DNA from 3 places in the Pseudoduganella sp. R-34 genome. Region 2 is predicted to be linked to each of the others. Evidence: predicted binding sites of a transcription regulator. Region 2 holds the regulator's gene; each other region holds the start of a gene.
The links. The regulator HrcA, encoded in region 2, represses chaperone genes, less so after heat shock. The targets are predictions, from matches to a motif close to TTAGCACTCNNNNNNNNNGAGTGCTAA.
Positions count from the first base shown of each region.

Region 1: the regulator HrcA is predicted to act here: its motif matches at 4,452-4,478, upstream of rpoH (RNA polymerase sigma factor RpoH).
Region 3: the regulator HrcA is predicted to act here: its motif matches at 2,882-2,908, upstream of groES (co-chaperone GroES).

Region 1 covers NZ_CP184572.1:1,581,270-1,588,985, forward strand. Annotated here, with positions in the region: gene ACN9MW_RS07410 (antibiotic biosynthesis monooxygenase family protein) at 1-332, shown strand, start outside; gene ggt (gamma-glutamyltransferase) at 333-2,099, opposite strand; gene ACN9MW_RS07420 (hypothetical protein) at 2,106-2,552, opposite strand; gene ACN9MW_RS07425 (PEP-CTERM sorting domain-containing protein) at 2,691-3,266, opposite strand; gene rpoH (RNA polymerase sigma factor RpoH) at 3,460-4,350, opposite strand; gene ftsX (permease-like cell division protein FtsX) at 4,675-5,589, opposite strand; gene ACN9MW_RS07440 (cell division ATP-binding protein FtsE) at 5,586-6,245, opposite strand; gene ftsY (signal recognition particle-docking protein FtsY) at 6,255-7,298, opposite strand; gene ACN9MW_RS07450 (MerR family transcriptional regulator) at 7,349-7,716, opposite strand, start outside.
Region 2 covers NZ_CP184572.1:6,505,453-6,513,168, forward strand. Annotated here, with positions in the region: gene ACN9MW_RS29840 (MotA/TolQ/ExbB proton channel family protein) at 1-445, opposite strand, end outside; gene dapB (4-hydroxy-tetrahydrodipicolinate reductase) at 453-1,262, opposite strand; gene ACN9MW_RS29850 (outer membrane protein assembly factor BamE) at 1,279-1,806, opposite strand; gene fur (ferric iron uptake transcriptional regulator) at 1,913-2,341, shown strand; gene hrcA (heat-inducible transcriptional repressor HrcA) at 2,346-3,359, opposite strand; gene ACN9MW_RS29865 (HAD family hydrolase) at 3,364-4,059, opposite strand; gene ACN9MW_RS29870 (hypothetical protein) at 4,196-4,807, shown strand; gene ACN9MW_RS29875 (hypothetical protein) at 4,820-5,395, shown strand; gene ACN9MW_RS29880 (glycosyltransferase family 4 protein) at 5,641-6,732, shown strand; gene rsmA (16S rRNA (adenine(1518)-N(6)/adenine(1519)-N(6))-dimethyltransferase RsmA) at 6,818-7,588, opposite strand; gene pdxA (4-hydroxythreonine-4-phosphate dehydrogenase PdxA) at 7,604-7,716, opposite strand, start outside.
Region 3 covers NZ_CP184572.1:5,571,450-5,579,165, reverse strand. Annotated here, with positions in the region: gene ACN9MW_RS25680 (hypothetical protein) at 1-2, opposite strand, end outside; gene ACN9MW_RS25675 (PEP-CTERM sorting domain-containing protein) at 105-707, opposite strand; gene groL (chaperonin GroEL) at 872-2,518, opposite strand; gene groES (co-chaperone GroES) at 2,557-2,847, opposite strand; gene pepA (flocculation-associated PEP-CTERM protein PepA) at 3,095-3,907, opposite strand; gene ACN9MW_RS25655 (ThiF family adenylyltransferase) at 4,232-5,125, opposite strand; gene ACN9MW_RS25650 (N-acyl amino acid synthase FeeM domain-containing protein) at 5,131-5,871, opposite strand; gene ACN9MW_RS25645 (sensor histidine kinase) at 6,071-7,465, opposite strand; gene ACN9MW_RS25640 (response regulator transcription factor) at 7,462-7,716, opposite strand, start outside.

The sequences.
Region 1 (7,716 bases), 1.9 Mb from region 2:
TTTTTGAAGTCACCCCGGCCGAAGGCCGCAAGGACGCTTACCTGGACATCGCAGCGCGGCTGAAGCCAACGCTGGAGCAGATCGACGGCTTCATCAGCGTCGAGCGCTTCCAAAGCCTGGCCAACCCGGGGAAGATGCTGTCGCTCTCCTTCTTCCGCGATGAGGAAGCGGTGCAGGAATGGCGCCGCGTGGAAGCGCATCGCGCTGCCCAGCAGGCGGGGCGCGAAAGGCTGTTTGCCGATTACCGCCTGCGCATCGCCCACGTGGTGCGCGACTACGGCCTCAATGAGCGCGCGGAAGCGCCGGCCGACAGCCGCGAACGGCACGGTTGATCAGTGCCCGCGTTTCTGCACCAGCGCACTGCCGGCACCGTGGCGCTTGCCTTCGCTGACTGCGGTCACCGTGCCATCGGGGTTGAAGACGATGGCGTTGGCGGCGCCGATCTCCTCGGCCGAGGCATCCCAGCGCTGGCCGAAACGCTCCAGCGCCCGGGCTTGCGCGCTGCCGGCAAATCCCGGCTCGACGGACGTGGCCTGGCCGTTGCGCTCGGAGATGCGCGGCGCGTTCAGTGCGGCGGGCATGTCCATGCCCAGGTCGATATGGTTGAAGATGGTCTGCAGCACCGTGGTCACGATGGTGGCGCCGCCCGGGCTGCCGATGGTGAAGGCCGGCTTGCCGTTGCGGAAGGCGATGGTGGGCGACATGCTGCTGCGCGGGCGCTTACCGGCTTCCGGCACGTTCGGATGCGGGCCGGTGAAATCGAAGTCCGTCATCTCGTTGTTCAGGATGAAGCCATAGCCCGGCACCGTGATGCCGCTGCCGCCCCATGATTCGATGGTGAAGGTGTAGGCGACGATATTGCCGTCCTTGTCCGACACGGCCAGGTGGGTGGTGTGCGCGCTTTCCGACAGCAGCCTGGCCTTTGCCGCAGCGGCCGGCCGCAGAGGCACGCTTGGGTCCTGCTGGAACAGGTAGGGATCGCCAGGCTGCGCGTGGTAGCGGGCCTGGGCAGGGTCGATCAGCTCACGGCGGCGTGCCGCATATTCCTTGCTGACCAGGCCCGCCACCGGCGTGTCCACATATTCGGGATCGGCCAGGTAGGCATTGCGGTCGGCGAAGGCCAGGCGCGCCGCTTCCATGTACAGGTGTTCGGCTTTTTCGCGCGGCATGGATTTCAGGTCGAAGCCTTCCAGGATATTGAGCGCTTCGGCAATCGTCACGCCGCCGCTGCTTGGCAGGGGCATGCCGACCAACTCATAGCCGCGGTAAGTGCTGCGCACCGGCTGGCGCCAGCGCGCTTCGTAATTGGCCAGGTCGGCCAGCGACATCCGGCCCGCGCGCACCGAAACGCCGGCGGCGACCGGCGGACGGTTGACCGTGTCGACAATCGCCTGCGCCAGCTTGCCCGAATAGAAGGCTTTCACGCCGCCGGCGGACAGCAGGCGGTAGGTCTTGGCCAGGTCGGGATTGCGCAGCAGGGTGCCGGCCGGCAGTGCCTTGCCGTCCCGCATATAGCGCGCCGCGGTGTCAGGGAACAGCGCGAACTTCTTCTCATTTTCCGTGACCAGCGCCACGAAATTGGCGTTCAGCCGGAAGCCATCCTGGGCCACCTTGATGGCCGGGGCCAGCACCTGTTTGAACGACATGGTGCCGTAGCGGTCCAGCGCATCATGCCAGCCGCGCACCGTGCCCGGCACGCCAACGGCCATGCCGCTGGCGACCGCGGTCTCGAAATCCATCGCCTTGCCATCCGGCGCGAAAGCGTTGGACTGGAACGATGCCGGCGCCACCTCGCGATGGTCGAGCGTGATGACGCGGTTTTCCCTGGCCAGGTAAATCACCATGAAGCCGCCGCCGCCCACGCCACAGCTGAACGGGTCGGTCACGCCCAGCGTGGCCGCCGCCGCCACTGCCGCATCGACCGCGTTGCCGCCTTTGTCGAGGATCGCCAGCGCGGCCTGCGAGGCCGGCTCGCTGATGGTCGCCACGGCGCCGCCGGTGCCGCTGGCAACCGGGGTCTTGGCCCAGGCCGGGGCGCCGAACGCCAGCGCAAGGATGATGGTGGACGTCAGTCGTCGGGGCAGGGCATGTGGCGTCATGGGCAGCTATGTTGGCTGGGAAATATTTACCCGCAAGCTTACCCGATAATCCGGCGCCGGTGCCTTCAGCGACGGCGGTTCTGCCGGCTCCATCCCCAGCAGCGTGAAGGTCAGCCCATTAAGCGTCACGGTCTTGCTGGCCCCCGGCATGGCGTCCGCCAGCACGAAGCTGGAGCTGCCTTGCTGGTCGCTCAGCACGAAGCTGTAGCTGATGTATCCAGCCCAGACGCAGACTGCGCCTTTTTTACAGCGGCTGTCATTGACACGCTCGAGCTTGAGCGTGACTGCAGGGGCCAGCTTGACGATTTCCCCTTGTGCCAGGACGTAGCTGGCGCTGGTGCGTGGTGCCGGGCGGCTGGCTGCATCCTCGGCAGTGCTGCGGGTCGAGCCGCAGGCGGCGGCAATAGCGAGGACCAGGCCCGCCATGCCCAGACAGATCAGTCTAGCTTGCATGATGTTCTCCTCTGGCCTGGGAACAGCTTAGCAAATTACAAACTATCGTGTTGCACTGTTGAGTCCACTCAACAGTATGGTCGCGCCGAAAAAAAAGCGCCCCGGAGGGCGCCAGTTTTTATAGTTGGTTTTCACAACTTATTGTGTGCGGCGGCGGCGGACTATCCCCAAGCCCATCAGGCCGACGCCAAGCAGTGCCAAGGAAGCGGGTTCCGGAACCTCTTGCGGGGGAACGCCCGGGTCGGTCGGCGCATTGGCGCTGTTGGCCATGACTTTGAATTCGACATTGGTATTGTTGTCGTGCACGTTCAGCGAATTGAGCTTGAAGGTGTGGACGACGCCCGCCGTCAGGGAAACTTCGTCCCAGTAAGCGGAATAGCTGCTGGGCTTGGGGAGGGTCTTGGCCACCCCAACGTTGTCGAGGAAGAGGTCGAAGTCGAAATCCTGGACGCTGCCGCCATTTGGCGGCGTAATGCCAAAGTCGAAGGTGGTGTCGACGCTCACCGTCACGTACAGGACCTCCAGGTCTTTTACGTGAATCCAGTCGGCAAAGGTCCAAACCGATTCACCGTCAGGATTCCAGCCAGCACTGATTACCGAATCAACCGTCAATGCCAGTGGATTGCCGTAGGTTTGTCCGTCTTTGGTCGGGCCTGCAACGGCCAAGCTGGCTGTCAGGGCGCAAATTGCGGTCAATGCAAGCTTCTTGAACATGGGTAACTCCTCAGTGAGTGTGCTTGAGAGTTACTAAGCAATCGCTATGCCAGGAATTCAAACTCAGCCATATCAAGGGCTTAGCGATAGTTGCGATGTGGAATGTAAAAATTCCCGACATTAAGAAGCTTGCCCAAAAGTAAAAAAAGCACCGACCCTTGCGGAATCGGTGCTTTTGCCGGAGGGTGCAGGCTTACATGTAGGCGGCCAGCGCACCCTTCATTTTCTTCAGCGCAGCCGCTTCGATCTGGCGGATGCGCTCGGCCGACACGCCGAACTCTTCCGCTAGCGTATGCAGCGTGGCGCCCGAACCATCGTCGTTGGCCAGCCAGCGTGCCTCGACGATGCGGCGCGAACGGGCGTCGAGCTTGGACAGGGCGGTTTCCAGGCCTTCGGACTGCAGGCGCACCACCTGTTCCGCTTCCAGCACCTTGGTCGGCTCCATATTGTCGGAGGACAGGTAGGCGATGGGCGAAAACTTGTCGTCTTCGTCGTCGGACGGCGCTTCCAGCGCGATGTCACGGCCGCTCAGGCGGGTTTCCATCTCGATCACGTCCTCGCGCTTCACGTCCAGGGTCTTGGCCAGTTCGTCGATTTGCGCCGGCGACATGGCGTCGAGCCCCTGCTTGTGGCTGCGCAGGTTGAAGAACAGCTTGCGCTGGGCCTTGGTGGTGGCCACTTTGACCAGGCGCCAGTTCTTCAAGATGTATTCGTGGATTTCAGCCTTGATCCAGTGCATGGCATAGGATACCAGGCGCACGCCCTGGTCGGGGTCGAAGCGCTTGACTGCCTTCATCAGGCCGATATTGCCTTCCTGGATCAGGTCGCCGTGCGGCAGGCCATAGCCCAGGTAGCCGCGCGCGATCGACACCACCAGGCGCAGGTGAGAAGTCACCAGCGTTTCCGCGGCCTTGATATCGTTCTTTTCCTTCAGGCTCTTGCCCAGCGCCACTTCTTCCTCATGGGTCAGCATGGGCAGGCGATTGACAGCCGAGATATAAGCGTCCAGGTTGCCCAGGCTCCCGCTGAAGCCAAGGGTCAGCGCGTTGCTGCCGGCAGGTGCCAGTGCGTTTGTTGCGGTCATCTTGTCTATCCTCGCTTGAAGGGAATGCTTTTCAGAGTTACCAGCATGCACGACAGAACTTAAATGATTCTTAACCTCTATCATGCCGTTCTGAACATATATTAGCACTCTCCCTTGGTGAGTGCCAATTGCTGGGATTTTATGGCTCTGATAGCAAAAACACTATCGGCAAAGCGCTATTCCTTGCGTTGGATCAAAGTCAGGATAAGGCGGGCAGGGGCGCGGCTCCGTGCGGGTACGCACGATGAAGTTGAAAGTCGGGGTCAGGTCTGGCAATCCGCCACATTGTGGCGGATTGCCAGACCTGACCCCGACTTTCAACTTTCAATTTAGCCTGGAAAGATGACGCTGGACGCAGAGCAGGGCGCCGATCAGGCCGAGGCCGGCGGACAGGGCCAGCAGGCCGGCCGTGCCCAGGGGATCGAGCGGAGCCAGCTGGAATTCGGAGGCATACAGTCTTGCAAACTCTGCAATGGCCCGGTTGAGGGGCTGCAGGGCCAGCGCCACGCCGCCCAGGGCCACGCCGCCGGCACACAGGCCGAGCAGGGCGCCGGTGTAATAGAAGGGGCGGTGGATGAAACTGTCGCTGGCGCCGATCAGCTTGGACACCAGGATTTCTTCGCGCTGGGTCATCACTTGCAGGCGTATGGTATTGAACACTACCGCCACCACCACCGTGGCCAGCGTGGCGGCCAGCAGGAGCAGGGCCAGGCGCAGCACGCCCAGCAGGGCAGCCAGCCGTTTTACCCAGGCCGAATCGACTTGCACCGATTCCACGCCCGGCAGGGCGCGCATCTGGTCGGCGATGCTGTCGATCTTGCTGCCTTCGGCCGCGTCCTGGAAGGCGTTCAGCTTCACCACGTAGCTGTCCGGCAGCGGATTCTCGCCCAGGGTGGCGACCACGTCGGACAAGCCGCTCTTGGCATTGAGCTGTTCCAGCGCTTTTTCGCGCGAAGTGAAGATGATCTTGGCCGTCGGTGCAATGTTGCGCAGCGAGGAGGCCAGCCCGGTGGCCTGTTCGCGCGGCGTGTCGGCCTTGATGAAGACGCTGAGTTCAGGCTCGACCGCCATCTGCTCCGACATCGGCCGTACATTGTCGAGCAAGGTCACGCCCATGAAGGGCAGGGCCAGCGCAATCGCGACCACCAGGATATTGAACAGGAAAGAACCCGGCGCCCGGCGCACGTGCACCAGTGCAGAGCCGAGGGCGAACAGGTGGTGGCGCAGCCAGGTGCTCATGCGGCTTCCCTCATCAGTTCGCCACGTTCGAGATGGATCACGCGTGCCGCGGCGTCCAGGATCTGTTCATCGTGCGAGGAGATCAGGCAAGTCACGCCGACCGAGTGGAAGGCATGCAGCGCATCGATCACCCGGTTGGCGCTGGCGCGGTCCAGGTTGGCGGTCGGCTCGTCGGCCAGGATGATTTGCGGGCGGTTGACGATGGCGCGTGCGATCGACACGCGCTGCTGCTCGCCGCCGGACAGGGCCAGCGGCTGGCCGTCGGCGCGGTCCAGCAGGCCTACCTTGTCGAGGGCGGCCCGGGCACGCTGCTCGGCGGCGGCGCGCGGCGAGCCGGTCACCAGCAGCGGCATCATGACATTGGCCAGCACCGAACGGTCGTTCAGCAGGCGTTGCTCCTGGAAGATCAGGCCCAGGTTGCGGCGCAGGAAGGGAATGCCGGCGCGCTTCAGGGCGCCGATGTCCTGGCCGTTCACCAGCACCTTGCCCGAGGTCGGGCGCTCCATGGCGGCAATCATCTTCAGCAGGGTCGACTTGCCGGCGCCGGAAGGGCCGGCAAGGTAGACCAGCTCGCCCTTGGCAATGGTGAAGGAAATGTCGCGCAGCGCGACACCGTCGGGAGAATACTGTTTGCTGACGTGCTGGAATTCGATCATGTAGGCCGCTTATGCGAGCAGTGCTTCAACAAATTCAGCCGCATTGAACGGCTGCAGGTCTTCAATCTTTTCGCCGATGCCGATGAAGTACACCGGAACCGGGCGTACGCGGGCGATGGCGGCCAGGATGCCGCCTTTCGCAGTGCCGTCGAGCTTGGTAATGATCAAGCCCGACAATTGCAGTGCATCGTCGAAAGCCTTCACCTGGGCCAGGGCATTCTGGCCGGTATTGCCGTCGATGACCAGCAGGGTTTCGTGCGGCGCCCCTTCCATGCCTTTGCCGATCACGCGCTTGACCTTCTTCAGCTCTTCCATCAGGTGGAGCTGGGTTGGCAGGCGGCCGGCCGTGTCGATCATCACGACGTTGGTGCCGCGCGCCTTGCCGGACTGCACCGCGTCGAAGGACACGGCCGCCGGGTCGCCCGATTCCTGGGAAATCACGGTCACATTGTTGCGTTGGCCCCACACCATCAGCTGTTCGCGCGCTGCGGCGCGGAAAGTGTCGCCGGCAGCCAACAGTACCGACTGGCCGTGGGCTTGCATATGCTTGGCCAGCTTGCCGATGGTGGTGGTCTTGCCGGCGCCGTTGACGCCGGAAATCATCATCACCAGCGGCTGGTGGCGGCCCAGTTCGAATGGCTTTTGCAGCGGCTGGAGCAGGCTGGTCATCAGCTGCTTGAGCGCCTCCTTGACCTGGGCGGCGTCCAGCAGCTTCTCTTCCTTGACTTTGCGCTTGAGCGCGTCAAGCAGGTATTGGGTGGCTTCGACGCCGGCATCGGACATCAGCAGCGCCGCTTCCAGCTCGTCATACAGGTCTTCGTCGATCTTGGCGCCGACGAACAGGATGGACAGGTTGGCGGAGGTCTTCGACAAGCCAGCCTTCAGGCGGCTCATCCAGCCTTGCCTGGGCTCCGGCTTGGCGGCAGTGTCGACTTCGAACGCCAGCGGCGCCGCAGTCTCGGCGCTGGCTGGCGCGGCAGGAGCAGGGGCCGCAGGCGTGGCGGCCGGCGCGGCTTCCGGCGCGACCGGTTTCTTCTTGAAAAAACTGAACATGGACAGGTTGGCAGAGGGTCCTTCAATCGAACCGCGTATTCTACCAGAGGCTAGCTGAGGGCCTGCCGTTGGCGCTGCCGCCATTCCGCGACCGCCGGGCCGATATCGCCCAGTTCACATACCGTCACATGGCTTGGCGGGCGTTTGCGCAAGGCCGGGTTGGTGCCGCCGGCCCAGATCTCCGCCTGTTCCGGCATGCGGGCCCGCAATTCGCGCAGGCTGTCGTTGACGTGCCGCGGGTTCATGGTGGCGGAAAAGGACAGGGCCACGATGTCGGCTTGCATGGCGCGCGCGCCTTCAACGATGTCCGGCAGCGGGGTCTGAACGCCTAGCGGAATGCAATGCGCTCCCTCGGCGGCGAACATGGCCTCGGCCATCAGCAAGCCCAGGCCGTGGCGCTCCTGGGGCAGGGTGGTCA
Region 2 (7,716 bases):
GGTAGATGCCCCACACGGTGCCCAGCAAGCCGACAAACGGCGCGGTCGACGCGATCGACGCCAGCAAGGTCAGGCCCGATTCCAGCCGCGTGGTCGAGACATGGATCGCATCGCGCAGCACGCGCGTGACCTGCTCCGAGCGCCCCATTTCGGCGGCGATGCTGCCGCCCTTGGCGTGCGCCAGCTGGTGCGCCCCGGCCTGCGCCACAGCCGCAAAGATTCGCTCCTGGTCGCGCGCCACCATCAGCGCCACGCCATCGGCCACCGAGGGCGCGTCCCAGAACGCCTGCACCACCGGCGCCGCGCGCCGGATGCGCCACGAGGCCCAGCCCTTCCACAGGATGAAGAACCATGATGCCAGCGACATCGCCAGCAGCAGGTAGGCCACGGCATGGCTGATCGCATCGCCGCGCTGCCAGTAGCTGGCGAAGGTAAAGTGCTCCATCAGCCGATCAGCCGTTCAGGCCCAGCACGTCGTACATATCGTACAAGCCGGTCTTCTTGTCGGCCAGCCATTGTGCCGCGCGCAGCGAGCCGTTGGCGTAGTGCTGGCGCGAAGAGGACTTGTGGCTGATTTCAATGCGCTCGCCCTCGGTGGCAAACATCACGGTATGGTCGCCGATGATGTCGCCGCCGCGCACGGTGGCAAAGCCGATCGAGGACGGATCGCGCGGGCCGGTCACGCCTTCGCGCGCGAACACGCCGCACTCCTTCAGGTCGCGCCCCAGCGCATCGGCAATCACCTCGCCCATTTTCAGCGCGGTGCCGGACGGCGCATCGACCTTGTGGCGGTGGTGCGCCTCGATGATCTCGATGTCGTAGCCCAGGTCGAACTGCTTGGCGGCGAACTCCAGCAGCTTCAGCGTCACGTTGACGCCCACGCTCATGTTCGGCGCGAACACGATCGCGGTCTTTTGCGCCGCTGCCGCGATGGCCGCCTTGCCCGCTTCATCGAAGCCGGTGGTGCCGATCACCATCTTCACGCCATGCTCGGCGCAGTAGGCCAGGTGGGCCAGGGTCCCTTCCGGGCGGGTGAAGTCGATCAGCACGTCGGCGCCGGCCAGACCGGCGGCCAGGTCGGCGGTGATGGCCACGCCGGCCGGCTGGCCGGTAAAGGCAGCGGCATCGCTGCCCAGGGCCGGCGCGCCTTCGCGGTCCAGCGCGCCGGACAGGCGTGCCTCGGGCGCCTTCTGCACCGCCTCGATCAACATATGGCCCATGCGGCCGCTGGCGCCGGCGATGGCGATATTCAGTTGCGTCATCTCGCTGTTTCCTCGGTTATTGCTTGGTGCCCGATTCCTGGCCGCCCGGCAGCGGCGCCTTGCCCGGCGCCAGGTTGCCCTTGGCATCCTCGGACTTCTTGAATTCCTTGATCGGGCCGGCGATGCGCGCGATGTATTCCTGTTCGGTCGGCAGGTCGCCGCCCTCGAAGCTGGCCACCTTGTCATCCTGGTCGAAGAACACCACCACCGTGCTGGTGGTCAGCTCGCCATTGCCCTTGGCCAGGCGGAACGGGTAGTCCCAGCGCTTGCCGTGGAAGGCATCGGCCATCAGCGGCGTGCCGAGCAGGAACTTGACCTGGTCCTTCGTCATGCCGTTCTTGAGCTGGGCCAGCATCTCCTTCGACACGAAATTGCCCTGCTGGATATCGGGGCGGTAGGGCGAGAAGAACCACAGGAATTTCTGCGTCTTGGTGATCTGGGTGGTCTGGGCCCCCTGCGAGGCTTCCACCGGGGCCACGGTGGCTGGCTTGCTGGCGCAGGCAGCCAACAGGGCGGCAGCCAGCAGCGGAGTGCTACGTTGCAACAAAGACAGCGGGGTCAAACGCATATTATGCATACCTCAATTCCGTGAGCAGAAGTGCCTAAAACGCTATATCATAAAGCACTTCCCGCAACTGACGTTAGCAAACATGAGTAACAGCCCTACCGACCTGAAGGCCTCCGGCCTGAAGGCTACCCTGCCGCGCCTGAAGATCCTCGATATTTTCCAGAGCAGCCCCGTGCGCCACCTGACGGCGGAAGACGTGTACAAGCTGCTGCTGGCCGAAAACATGGACGTCGGCCTGGCCACGGTGTACCGCGTGCTGACCCAGTTCGAACAGGCCGGCTTGCTCAACCGCAACCATTTCGAAAGCGGCAAGGCGATTTTCGAGCTCAACGAAGGCTCGCACCACGACCACCTGGTCTGCCTCGATTGCGGCCGGGTGGAAGAATTCGTCGACGAAGAGATTGAAAAGCGCCAGCAAAGCATCGCCGCCGAGCGCGGCTTCAAGATCGCCGAACACGCGCTGGCCATCTACGGCAGCTGCACCAAGGTCAACTGCCCGCACAAGCATTGATTTTTCAGTGGTTGCTCAGCGCGTTCGACAGCAGCCGCGACGTGATATCGACAATCGGGATCACTCGCTCGTACGCCATGCGGGTCGGCCCGATCACCCCCAGCGTCCCCACGATCTTGCCGTTGGCCTCATAGGGCGCGGTGACCACGCTCATTTCATCCATCGGCACCAGCTGCGATTCGCCGCCGATGAAGATCTGCACGCCGGAGGCCTTGGACGACACGTCCAATAGCTGCATCAGCCCGGTCTTTTGCTCGAACAGGTCGAACATCGCGCGCAGCGAGCTCATGTTCGAGGACAGGTCGGCCACCGACAGCAGGTTGCGCTCGCCGGCGATCACCATGTCTTCCGATTCGGCCATGGCCTCGCTGCCCGCCTCCACCGCCGCCTGCATCAGGCGCCCCATATCGTCGCGCAACTGGCGCAGCTCATGCTGCAGGCGCCCGCGCACGTCCTCGAACGACAGCCCGGAATAGTGCTGGTTGATGAAATTGGCCGACTGCTGCAACTGGGCCGGCGTGTAATCGACGTCGGTCAGCAGGATGCGGTTTTGCACGTCGCCGCCGGGTGAAACAATCACCAGCAGCACCCGCTTTTCGCCCAGGCGCAGGAATTCGATCTGCTGGAACACCGACTCGTGGCGCGGCGCCAGCACCACGCCGGCAAACTGGGTCAGCGACGACAGCATCTGGGCCGCATTGGCAATCAGCTTTTGCGGCTGCGGCGAGGCCGCGCGCAGGCTGGCCTGCACCGCGCTTTCATCGATGTGCTGCACCGTCAGCAGGGTGTCGACAAAGATGCGGTAGCCGCGCGGGGTCGGCACCCGTCCCGCCGAAGTATGCGGGCTGGCCACATAGCCCTGCTCTTCCAGGTCGGCCATGATGTTGCGGATGGTGGCCGGCGACAGCTCCAGCCCGGAAATCTTGGACAGGGCGCGCGAGCCCACCGGCTGGCCGTCGGCGATGTAACGCTCAACCAGGGCTTTGAGCAGGGTTTGGGCACGGATATCGAGATGCATAGGCCTATTCTGCCAACTGTTGTTCCAGCCACGCAAGCAATTCATCGAGCGTGGCGCAAATCGCGTCCGGCTGCGGCGCACCGTCCGGCAGGCCGGCGCCGTGCCGGTTCATCCACACCGCGCGCAAGCCGGCCGCCTGCGCCCCCGCCACGTCCAGCGCCAGGTCGTCGCCCACGTACACCGCATCGTGCGGCGCCACGCCCAGCGCCTGGCAGGCCGCGCGGAAGATGTCCGGCGCCGGCTTGGCCGCGCCGAAACGGGCCGCCGCCAGCGATACCTCGAAATGGTGGGCCAGGCCGATCACTTCCAGGTCGGCATTGCCATTGGAAATCGTGCCCAGCTGCACATGCTGGCGCAGCTTGAGCAAGCCCGGCAGCACATCGTCGTATGGCGTGACTGCATTGCGCGCGGCAAAGAAGTGCGCCATCGCGCCCTCGACATGGGCCGCGTCCTCGCCGGCCGCGGCAAAGGCCGCGTGCAGGCTGGCGCGGCGCAGCTGGCCCAGGTCGATCAGCAGTTCCGGCTGGGCCGCCGCCAGTTCGGCACGGTGCGCGCGCAAGGCATCGATCGACCATTGCGCCGCCACCCTGGGCGCATGAGCCGCCAGCCAGGCGTGCAGCGTCAGCTCCGCTTCAGCGATGACGGGCGCGATCGGCCACAGGGTGTCGTCCAGGTCGAACAGGATGGCTTTCGGCTTCATGGGCGCATTGTACCGCGCCGCGGTTGCAAGCTGTTACAAGGGAAAAGCTGGCCAAATCGGCTATGGATGGTGCAAATGCACTAAAATAGGCGCCGATTTGACCGCGCGACGCGCGCAACCGACTGGAGAAAGTGGAATGAAGAGTAAGTATCTGTCTGCCGCCGCCGCGCTGCTGTGCGTCGCCGGACTGGCCGCCTGCGGCGGCAAGGGCAATGGCAGCATCGCCCTGGTAGTCCAGGTCCTCGGACTGGACCGCGGCGACCTGGTGCTGCAGAACAATGGCGGCGACGACCTGACCATCACCACCGCTGGCAACGGCAGTTATTCCTTCAAGACGCTGATGGCTCCGGACTCCCAGTTCAATGTGAGCATCAAGAGCGTGCCGGCCAACGTCAGCTGCAAGCTGGCCAACAACACCGGCAAGATCAACTACTACACCTACAACCAGACCGTCGTGACCTGCACCCCCGACCCGTACCCGCTGGGCGGCACGGTCAGCGGCCTGGCCGGCAGCGGCCTGGTGCTGGCCAACGGGGCCCAGACCGTGAACGTGGCCGCCAACGGCAGCTGGCAGTTCGCCACCCCGATCGGCAACGGCAGCGTGTATGGGGTCACCGTGCTGAACCAACCGACCAACCCCAGCCAGAAATGCACGGTCGCCGGTGGCACCAACGGCAACGGTACCGGCAAAATCGAGCCAAGTAAGGATATCAATTTCAACTTGATCGTGACTGTTACCTGCAACTAAGAAAGAGTCCAGATGAAAGCAAAATTCCTTGTCGCGGCCCTGCTGGCCGTCGCCCTGGCAGCCTGCGGCGGCAAAGCCAGTTTCACCATTGGCGGCACCATTTCCGGCCTGAACAACAGTGGCCTGAAGCTGAAAACCGCTGCCGGCGACACCGTCGAAGTGCCAGCTGGCGCCACCACCTTCAGCTTCCCCAACAGCATCAGCTACGGCACCGAATACAAGGTCGAGATCGTGCAGCAGCCGGCGCACATGACCTGTGACTTCCTGGGCGGCACCAATGTCGGTTCGGCTGGCCACACCACCTCGATCAACATCCAGATCAGTTGCGTCCAGAACGCCTACGCCGTCACCGGCACCGTGGAACGCTTGACCACTGGCGACTTGACGCTGGTCAACGGTAGTTCGAGCATTGTGGTCGCCAAGGGCGCCACCACCTTCGCCCTGCCCAACCTGCTCCCGGTCGGCACCGCCTACGGCATCAGCGTCCTGACCCAGCCGCCCGGCCTGAAGTGCGAAGTCCTCAACGGTAGCGGCGTAATGGGCGACGAGCCCCGCAACAACGTGCAAGTGGTCTGCAACCCGGCGTGATATAAGCAAGTGGAATGACTGGAATTCCAAAAATAAATTGGAACAATATGCCGCGACGCAGCATAATTACACCTGTCTCCTCCACTTCTTAACAGAAATGGATTCAGCCCGCTCCCTGAGCGGGCTTTTTTTTGTTCCGGCGCCGACCACCTTGCCCTCGCCGGGTCAGCCTTGCTGGCTGCGCCGCTGGTAAGCTATAGTCGGCTACTTTTCGAGAGCGTCCCCAAGTAGAAGGCAAGCACCGCTTGAAACAAGAAAAACTACACCTGCTGTTCATTTGCCCCACCGTTGCCGGCTATATTGGCGGCACCGAAACGGTGGTCAGCCAGTTCTGCCAGCGCCTCAAGCACAAGGCGCAGATCACCCTGCTCAGCGGCGAGCCCGGCGCAGGCCGCAAGCGCCTGGTCGACCTGGAAGGCGTCAAGCTGCTTACCCTGCCGTTCATCGCCCGCGACAGCAAGCTGAACCGAGTGCTCAGCAAGCTGCTCATGACCAGTCCGTTCAAGATCGAGAGCTACAGCTTTTTCCGCTCGCTCGGGCAAAGCGGCATGGACCTGTCGCGCTACGACTACATCGTGACCTTCTACGAAGCCGATGCCTACCTCTTGTCGAAGCGCTACCCGGCGCTGCGCCAGCGTTGCCGCCATTTCCTGCCGGGCGTATCGCTGCGCGGCTTCTTCAAGCGCGTGCCGGCCAAGGACGTGTTTTACCTCGGATACCGCGCAGCGGAAAAGACCCGACGGAAATGGGGCCTGGAGATCCAGTCGCTGCCGCTGGGCGTGGACGGCGCCTTCTTCCCGCCCAGCCCACCGGCCTACCCGGCCGGCAAGCGCCTGCTGTACATCGGCCGCCTGGATGGCAGCAAGAACGTGGACTGGCTGGCGGACTTTTTCATGCAAAGCGGCCTGGCCCGGCAAGGCTACCACCTCGACATCGTCGGCGACGGCCCGCTGCTGGACAGCCTGCTGGCCAAGTACGGCAACGAGCCAAGCATGACTTTCCACGGCAGAAAGCGCCAGGAAGAAGTGATCGGCATCCTGCGCCAGGCCTTCCTGCTGCTGCACCCGACCGACCACGAAAGCTTTGGCCTGACCATCCTGGAAGCGATGGCAGCCGGGATTCCCGTCCTGACCCACGGGCTCGACAGCATCAAGGCCTGGGCCGGGGAACACCCGCGCTACGCCGCCCACCTCGATGCCGCCGCCTGGACCCGGGAAATCCAGAAATTCGAGCAGCCCGCCTACTGGCTCAGCGCCAGCGCCGGCAGCCTCGAGTACGCCAAATCGTTCACCTGGGAGCGCGTGGCAGACCAGGTGCTGGAACTGATCGCCACATGAAAGTCGGGGTCAGGTCTGGCAATCCGCCACAAATTTCGCTATGCGAAATTTGTGGCGGATTGCCAGACCTGACCCCGACTTTCAATCAGACAGGCAGGTTGGCCAGCGCGACGTAGGCTTCCACCGGCACCATTTCCGGGCGGTCTTGCGGGTTGATGCCGGCCGCTTCCAGCTGCTCCGGCGTGAACATGCCAGCCACGCAGTTGCGGATTACTTTCCTGCGCTGCGAGAAGGCTTTCTGCACCACCGCTTCCAGCCGTGCCGGGTCGCAGGCCAGCGGCTGCTCGATCGGGATCATGCGCACGATGGCCGAATCGACTTTCGGCGGCGGGTCGAAGGCGTCCGGCGGCACGATGAACAGCAGGGCCATGCGGTAGCGCCATTGCAGCATCACCGACAGCCGGCTGTAGGCCTTGGTGCCGGGTTCGGCCACCATGCGCTCCACCACTTCCTTTTGCAGCATGAAATGCTGGTCCTGCACAATGGGGGCGAATTCGGCCAGGTGGAACAGCAGCGGCGAAGAGATGTTGTACGGCAGGTTGCCCACCACGCGCAGCTTTTTCCCTTCCGGCACCGGGATGTAGCCAAAGTCGAACTTCAGCGCGTCGCCGGCGTGGATGGTCAGTTTTTCGCGTGGGTAGCGCTTTTCCAGGCGCGCCACCAGGTCGCGGTCCAGTTCCACCACGTGCATGTGCGGCAGGGACTTGAGCAGCAGGTCGGTCATGGCGGCCAGTCCGGGGCCGATTTCCACCATGGTGTCGCCGGCGGCCGGCGCAATGGAATCGATGATGTCGCCGAGGACGCGGTCGTCCTGCAGGAAGTTCTGGCCGAAGCGTTTGCGGGCAATGTGTTTCATGGTTGTTCTTTCTGCTTATTGGCTGGCCTGCGCCATCTGCAGCGCCGCCTCCAGTGCGGCCTGCATGCTGGAGCAGTCGGCGCGGCCCAGGCCTTGCGCGGCCAGGTCGAGCGCAGTGCCGTGGTCGA
Region 3 (7,716 bases), 930 kb from region 2:
ATTGCTTGGCACGACCATGCGGTGAAAGTGCGCCAATACTAACAGAATTAAAAAGCCTGCGAGGCGTGAACCAGGCAGGCTTTCGGGATACGCAGAGTGGACGCTTACTGCTTGCGGCGGCGCAGGGCAAGGCCCATCATGCCCAGGCCGAGCAGCATCGAGGCGATGGTTGCAGGCTCCGGTACGGCTTTCAGCGAGACGTTATCGAGCGAACCGCCGATGCTGTCGCTGATGCCGGAAGCCTGGAAGCTCAGGTTCGACAGGCTGCCGACGGCAAACATCGACAACTCAATCTTGAACCAATTGGTCTTCGAGGTGAAGTTGTCCTGCTCGACGTGCTTCAGCAGATTGCCGTTCCACAGCACGTCGATGCCGTTGGTGGCGGCCGATGTGTGTTCGCGCGGGGCGTAGTAGAAAGACAGGTTGTACCTGCCGCCGGCGACGGTGTCGATGGTCTGGCTGATCCAGCTATTGACCGAGGAATCCAGTTCCAGGAAGTTGCCGCCGTCCTGGGCCGTACCGGCCACGTTATTGCGCACTTCAACGCCTTTTGAGCCGACGCTCCATCCGTCCAGCGCGGACTTGATGGTCCAGGAACCAGCGGCGACGCCGTTCTTTTCAAAGCTGCCATTGGTGATCAATTCCATCGGGCCCGCATAGGCGGTGCCTGCGACGGCAAACAGGAGGGCGGTCAGAAGTTTCTTCATATTGTCGAAATTAAATGAAGGTTGCGTAAAAGTTATTGTGATTGTAGCACGGTTATTTGCCGGCTTCTTTTTGCGCATAGGGGAAATGATGTATCTCAATGAAGAAAAAGCCTGCAAGGCGCAAACCTTGCAGGCTTTTTAGTCAGCTGTGAGGCTGTCGGCGATTACATCATGCCGTCCATGCCACCCATGCCGCCCATACCGCCCATGCCACCCATGCCGCCGGCTGGCTTGTCTTCTACGACTTCAGCAACCATGCAGTCGGTGGTCAGCATCAGGCCAGCGATGGAGGCTGCGTTCTGCAGAGCGGAACGGGTTACCTTGGCTGGGTCCAGCACGCCCATTTCAACCATGTCGCCGTAGGTGCCGTTGGCAGCGTTGTAGCCGTAGTTGCCGGTGCCGGCTTGGACGGCGTTCACAACCACCGAAGCTTCTTCGCCGGCGTTGGTGACGATCATGCGCAGTGGCTCTTCCATGGCGCGCAGCACGATCTTGATGCCGGCGTCCTGGTCGGCGTTGTCGCCTTTCACGTTCAGCGAAGCGCGGGCACGCAGCAGGGCTACGCCGCCGCCTGGCACAATGCCTTCTTCCACAGCTGCGCGGGTTGCGTGCAGTGCGTCTTCAACGCGGGCCTTCTTCTCTTTCATCTCGACTTCGGTGGCTGCGCCAACCTTGATCACGGCAACGCCGCCGGCCAGCTTGGCCACGCGCTCTTGCAGTTTTTCGCGGTCGTAGTCGGAGGTCGCGCCTTCGATCTGGGTGCGGATCTGTGCCACGCGGCCTTCGATGGCCGAAGCTTCGCCTGCGCCGTCGATGACGATGGTGTTTTCCTTGCCCACTTCGATACGCTTGGCTTGGCCCAGTTCTGCCAGGGTGGCTTTTTCCAGGGTCAGGCCGACTTCTTCAGCCACTACCTGGCCGCCGGTCAGGATGGCGATGTCTTCCAGCATGGCCTTGCGACGGTCGCCGAAGCCAGGAGCTTTCACTGCGCAGGTCTTCAGGATGCCGCGGATGTTGTTGACCACCAGGGTCGCCAGTGCTTCGCCTTCGATGTCTTCAGCGATGATCAGCAGTGGACGGCCGGCTTTTGCTACTTGCTCCAGTACTGGCAGCAGGTCGCGGATGTTGGAGATCTTCTTGTCGCACAGCAGGACGAATGGGTTCTCCAGGACGGCAACTTGCTTTTCCTGGTTGTTGATGAAGTATGGGGACAGGTAGCCGCGGTCGAACTGCATGCCTTCCACGATGTCCAGCTCGTCGTGCAGGGACTTGCCGTCTTCAACGGTGATGACGCCTTCCTTGCCCACTTTTTCCATCGCTTCGGAGATGCGCTCGCCGATCGATGCGTCGGAGTTGGCGGAGATCGCGCCAACCTGGGCGATTTCCTTGGAGGTGGTGCATGGCTTGGAGATGGACTTCAGCTGTTCGACGGTGGCAGCAACTGCCTTGTCGATGCCGCGCTTCAGGTCCATCGGGTTCATGCCGGCGGCAACGTATTTCATGCCTTCGCGGACGATGGCCTGGGCCAGCACGGTTGCGGTGGTGGTACCGTCACCGGCGTTGTCGGAGGTCTTGGAAGCGACTTCCTTGACCATCTGCGCGCCCATGTTCATCAGCTTGTCTTTCAGTTCGATCTCTTTGGCGACCGAAACGCCGTCCTTGGTGACGGTTGGGGCGCCGAAGGAGCGCTCCAGCACCACGTTGCGGCCTTTCGGGCCCAGGGTGACTTTCACTGCGTTGGCGAGGATGTTCACGCCTTCGACCATCTTGGAACGTGCGGAATCGCCGAAAATGACTTCTTTAGCTGCCATGTTTGTTTCTCCTGAATTCTGTATCTAGGGGGCTGTGATTACTTCTGTACCACGGCCATGATGTCTTCTTCGCGCATTACCAGCAGTTCCTGGCCGTCTACCTTGACGGCTTGGCCGGCGTATTTGCCGAACAGAACGCGGTCGCCCACTTTCACTTCCAGAGCACGCACGGTGCCGTTGTCAGCAACTTTGCCGTTGCCAACTGCCAGCACTTCACCCTGGTCCGGCTTTTCAGCGGCTGCATCAGGGATGATCAGGCCGGACGCGGTCTTGGTTTCCTGGTCCAGGCGTTTGACGATGACGCGGTCATGCAAAGGGCGAAGGTTCATACAAAACTCCTTTTACTCGGTTTATTGACAGTTGTTAGCACTCTCGGCTAACGAGTGCCAACAATTATAGGGACGACACTTTCCCTTTTCAAGGGAATTTCTTTGCGCTTGGTCAAACGTTGAATTGATATCAATCATGCCAGAGATGCAACGGCATGGCGCGCGAGTGGCGGGGAGGGGGTAAAGCGGGGCAGTTATAAAAGAAAAATGGGACCGTCGCCGGTCCCATCTTGGTCAGGCATGCAGATCAATGCTGTTTGCGGCGATACACGCCGGCCATGCCGAGCAGGCCGATGCCGAGCAGCCCCAGCACGCCCGGTTCAGGGACGGGGGCGACAAAATCGAGGATACCGCCTTCCTGCGTGATGGCAATGTCGAGGGCGTTGGTGCAATCCACGGTATCGCAATCGACGCCTTGCGTGGTGTTGTTGAATGCTGCGAACGAGGCAGTGTAGAACGGATCCGGGTCGAAGAAGTAGGCTTTGCCTTCCGCAGTCAGGAACCAGCTCATGGTGACGTTCTGGAACACGCCGCCGAGGTTGTCGATGCCGCCGACGCCATTGTAGGCAAAGTCGGACCAGGCCAGCTGGGTCTGGGCGCCGGCAAAGTTAATGGACGGATCGGTTCCGACCACGGCCTGGTTATAGGTGTTGTCGTTGCCGACGTCGGCCCACAGCTGCAGCGACAGCGCGGTCGGGGTGCAGGAAACGCCCGGGCCAAGAATGCCGCTGCAAGAGAAGTCCTGGTGGAAAGTGGCATACAAGCCATAGTCGAAGTTGACGCGGGTATCCGCAGTCGACACGTTGTTCGAATTCAGCGAGAAGCCGCTGAACACGATGTAGCCGTTGGACACGTAATTGTTGCCCACGCCGGTATAGGCCACGCGCGCGGACGACACGCCGTTGATGGCGTCGGCGGTGAAGATGTTGCCGGCAGGTGCCAGTCCCGTTGGGTCCACCTGGAAGGAGGGTGCAGCGGCAGCGCTGCCAGTTGCCAGAGCGCCAAACGCTAGCAGCATGCTGGCGGCCAGGCCGCGAACGCTAGGTGTGAGAATCTTCATTACATTTCTCCGTTGAGAGGATAAAGCACCAGTTTTGGGATGACTGAGCATTAAATTTGTTCAGGTCATGATCTTTATCAAAGCAATACATATGCCACATTTAAAATGCGGCCGAAAAACAAAAACTTAGTATTAACTTTCAAACCATGTTGTTTGCGCTGCGCGGCCTGCTCTGTAAAATATTCCGACATGTAGCTTCTCAAGATTAAGTAGCAAATTCAATGACTTGGATGATATATTTGGTGAGCATTCGCATGTTTTGATATTTTGTGTGACTTTTTATGCCGCGCTCGGCGTGAGTATTAATTTAAAATTAAACTGCATTTATTTCGACTGCGCGGCAAGCATTGCCGAGAATTTGCGCTTGGCTAACTGAATTGCTAGCCAGTTCAGGGGATGGCTATTGCCGCCCGGTCGCCAGGTGTAGACGAATTTGTCGCGATAGGCGTCGTACTGGAAGCCATGCGGTGCGGCCAGGATCTTGCCGCGCTTGAGCATCATCTTGATGGCCTGGGTGGCGGCCACGCCCGAGCAAAGCTGGCAAGCCATCGAGGTCGAGGCGCCGCGCCGCTCCGCCAGGTTGATACCGCCCGGCACCAGGTAGCTGCGGTGCAGGGCGGCCGGCGCCAGGCCGACCAGGAAGCGGATTGCCATGTCCAGCTCCGGCAGGTCGCCCCAGCCGAAGTACTCTTCGAAGGTCGTCCCGCCCGGCACGAAGTTCAGGCCCGCCACGCTCATGCCCAACGGCGCCGCGCAAGTGGCCGGCACGCCCAGCGCCTCGCACATGGCATAGGTCTGCTTGCGCGCCTCGAAGGCGAAGAAGTCGAGCCCGTCGACATACACGTCCGCCCCCTGCAGGAAATCGCGCAGGTTGCCCTGGTTGACGCCCTGCGGAAAGGTGCGGATCTTGACTTCGGGGTTGATGTCGCGCGCCATGCGCGCCATCACCTCCACCTTGGGCTGGCCCAGCGTCGACATGAAGGCGCCGGCCTGGCGGTTGAAGTTGGGGATGTCGAAGGTGTCGAAGTCGGCCAGGTGGAAGGCGCCCACGCCCATGCGCGCCAAGGCCAGCAAATGCACGCCGCCCACGCCGCCGACGCCGGCGATCGCCACGCATTTGTTGCGCAGTGCCTGCTGCTCCGCTTCGGTGACCCAGCCGATATTGCGCGAGAAGGCTTGCTCGTAATCGAAGCGGCGTTCGGTGTTGGATTCGGCCATGGCGATTATTCCTGTTCCCGCAGGCGGTTGATGATTCCCGCTTCTTCATGCTGCGAGAAGAACAGGGGATAGAAGGAACGTTCCTCGGAATCGGGCTGTCCGCCATGGAGGCGGATCTGCTCCTTCATGTACGACAGTTCGATGTGCATCAGCACCCCGCGCACGTTGACGCGCGGATTGACGACCTCTTCGCCAAGCTGGCGAAAGCCGAGCATGCGCTGGTAGAACTGGCGATGGCGCGGCGTGACTTCGATGAACAGCACGTCGTAGCGGTGGATGTCGTAGGCATACATGACGGCCAGGTGGATCAGCGCTGCCAGGTAGCTCTTCGATTTTGGCCCCATGTCGAAGGCCAGCTTGATGAATTCGCAGACACGTTTGCCGCGCGCCCGGAAGGCGTCGATCTCGGCGCGGAACAGCTGGTCGGCCAGGATGCCGGATGGGCTGTCCAGCCCCAGGGTCAGCGTGCCGACTGCTTCGTCGCGGTTGTGCGCCATGAGCGTGACGCGGTTCGGGTCATCGGTCAGTGCATGGGTGCCCTCCAGGCCACGCCAGGCGTACATCTTGTGGATCAGCATGCTAGCCTTGCTACGCCCTTCGGGCGTGTCGACTAATCTGATGCCGAAGGTGTTCTCCCCGGTGACGATGTCCTGCATTTCCGCCAGCAAGCGGTCATCGCGAAAGGGGTCGTCGGTGCGTGTTGCGTCCAGCGCAGCGTCGACCCGTTCGACCTGCTTGTACTGCATAGTCCCTCCCAGCAAAACTTGTCAGAATTTGTGGTCTTTTCGTAAATAAATAATGACAAGTTCAGCTTGCTGTCGCAACGGGAGCTCATGCAAGCGTGCGCGGGAAGGGCGTGCCGGCACGTCCCCTCTATGAACGAAGGGTGTTTGGCATTTCCGGACGGCTATATTTCTTGGGAGCTTGATATGCCTGAAATGCTAGTCAGTTGTCGCTTGCGCTTGCAGGCAGGGACAGGCTGAACGTCACCTCGCTGGAGGTGCAGTCGGACAGGCGCAGTTCGCCGCCGTGGGCGCGGGCGATCTCGCGCGCCAGGGCCAGGCCCAGTCCCACGCCGGCCACGCGGCGGTTGTAGGCATGGCCGGCGCGGTAGAAGCGGTCGAACAGGCGGTCGCGCTGCTCGAAGGCGATGCCGGCGGAGGCGTTGGCCACGTCGATCTGCCAGCCGCTGGCGGTGCGGCGGCCGGTGATGGCGATCCAGCCTTGCGGCACGCCGTATTTGACGGCATTGCTGACCAGGTTTTGCAGTACCTGGCGCAGCAGGTCCGCATCGCCTTGCGCCTGCATGCGCGGCGGCATGTCAAGCCGCAGCGGGCGCTCGGGCGCCATCAGGTCCAGGTCGTCGGCCAGTTCGCGCAGGACCGGCACCAGGTCGAGCGCCTGCATCGGTATCTGGAGCTGGCCGGCGTCCGCGCGCGACAGCATCAGCAGCTTGCGCACCACGTTGTCGAGACGGCGCACTTCGTCCAGCATGTCGGCCAGCGACTGTTCCAGTTCCGGATAGGCGGCGGCGCGTTCGAAGGCCCGTTCCAGCTCGCCCTGCAGGATCGAGACCGGCGTGCGCAGTTCGTGCGCGGCGTCGCCGGAGAAGCGGGCCGACTGCAGGAAGCTGCGCTCGAGCCGGTCCAGCATGTCGTTGAACACCGTGACCAGGCGCTCGAACTCCTGCACCTCCTCGTCGGCCGCCACGCGCTGGCGCAAATCGCTGGCGCGAATGCGCTCCATCACGCTGCTCAGGTGCTCGATCGGACGCATGGCGCGCCCGGCCAGGTACCAGGCCACGCCGCATACGATCAGGCACAGCACGACCACGAATGCGCCGAAGCGCTTGATCGACACGGCCAGCTGCGCTTCCGACAGGGTGGTGTTGACGCCCATCTGCACCAGCACGCTGCCGCGCCGGACCTGGCCGATGCGCCATTGGCTGCCGCCGCCGTAGTAAGTGCGCAGCTGCCTGTCGTTCGCTTCCGGCACCAGCAGCGAAGCGGGCCAGTTGGGGCTTTGGTAAATCACGCCGCGCGCATCGTCCGCCGCGCGCAGGATGGCGAATTTCTCGTCGTCTCCTTCCGGCGCAAAGCCGCTGAAGCTGGCGTTCAGGTGGGCGTCGATGGCATTCCAGAGCGGGACCGGCGAAGCGCCGAAGCCCGGCCCGGCCAGTTGGGCCAGCATGACGCGGTCGATGATGGCTGCGCGCCGGTTTAGCAAGGTCAGGGCGGCGGCGACAAACAGCACGGCCACCACCGCCGTGACCAGGCCGCCGGTCGTCAGCGCCACCCGCAGCCGGTACGAACGGATGAAGGGGCGGTGCGACGGCGTCATGCTTCGCCGTCGGGCTTGCGCAGGCGGTAGCCGACGCCGCGCACTGCTTCGATGGCTACGTGTTCGGGCAAGGCCAGCTTCTTGCGCAGGCGCTGGATGCAGACGTCGACCATATTGGTTTGCGGGTCGAAATCGTAGCCCCAAACATGCTCGAGGATCTGGGTGCGGGTATACACCCGGCCCGGGGCGCGCATCAGGTATTCCATCAGGTTGAATTCGCGGCTGGTCAGTTCTACTTCGCGGCCATCGAG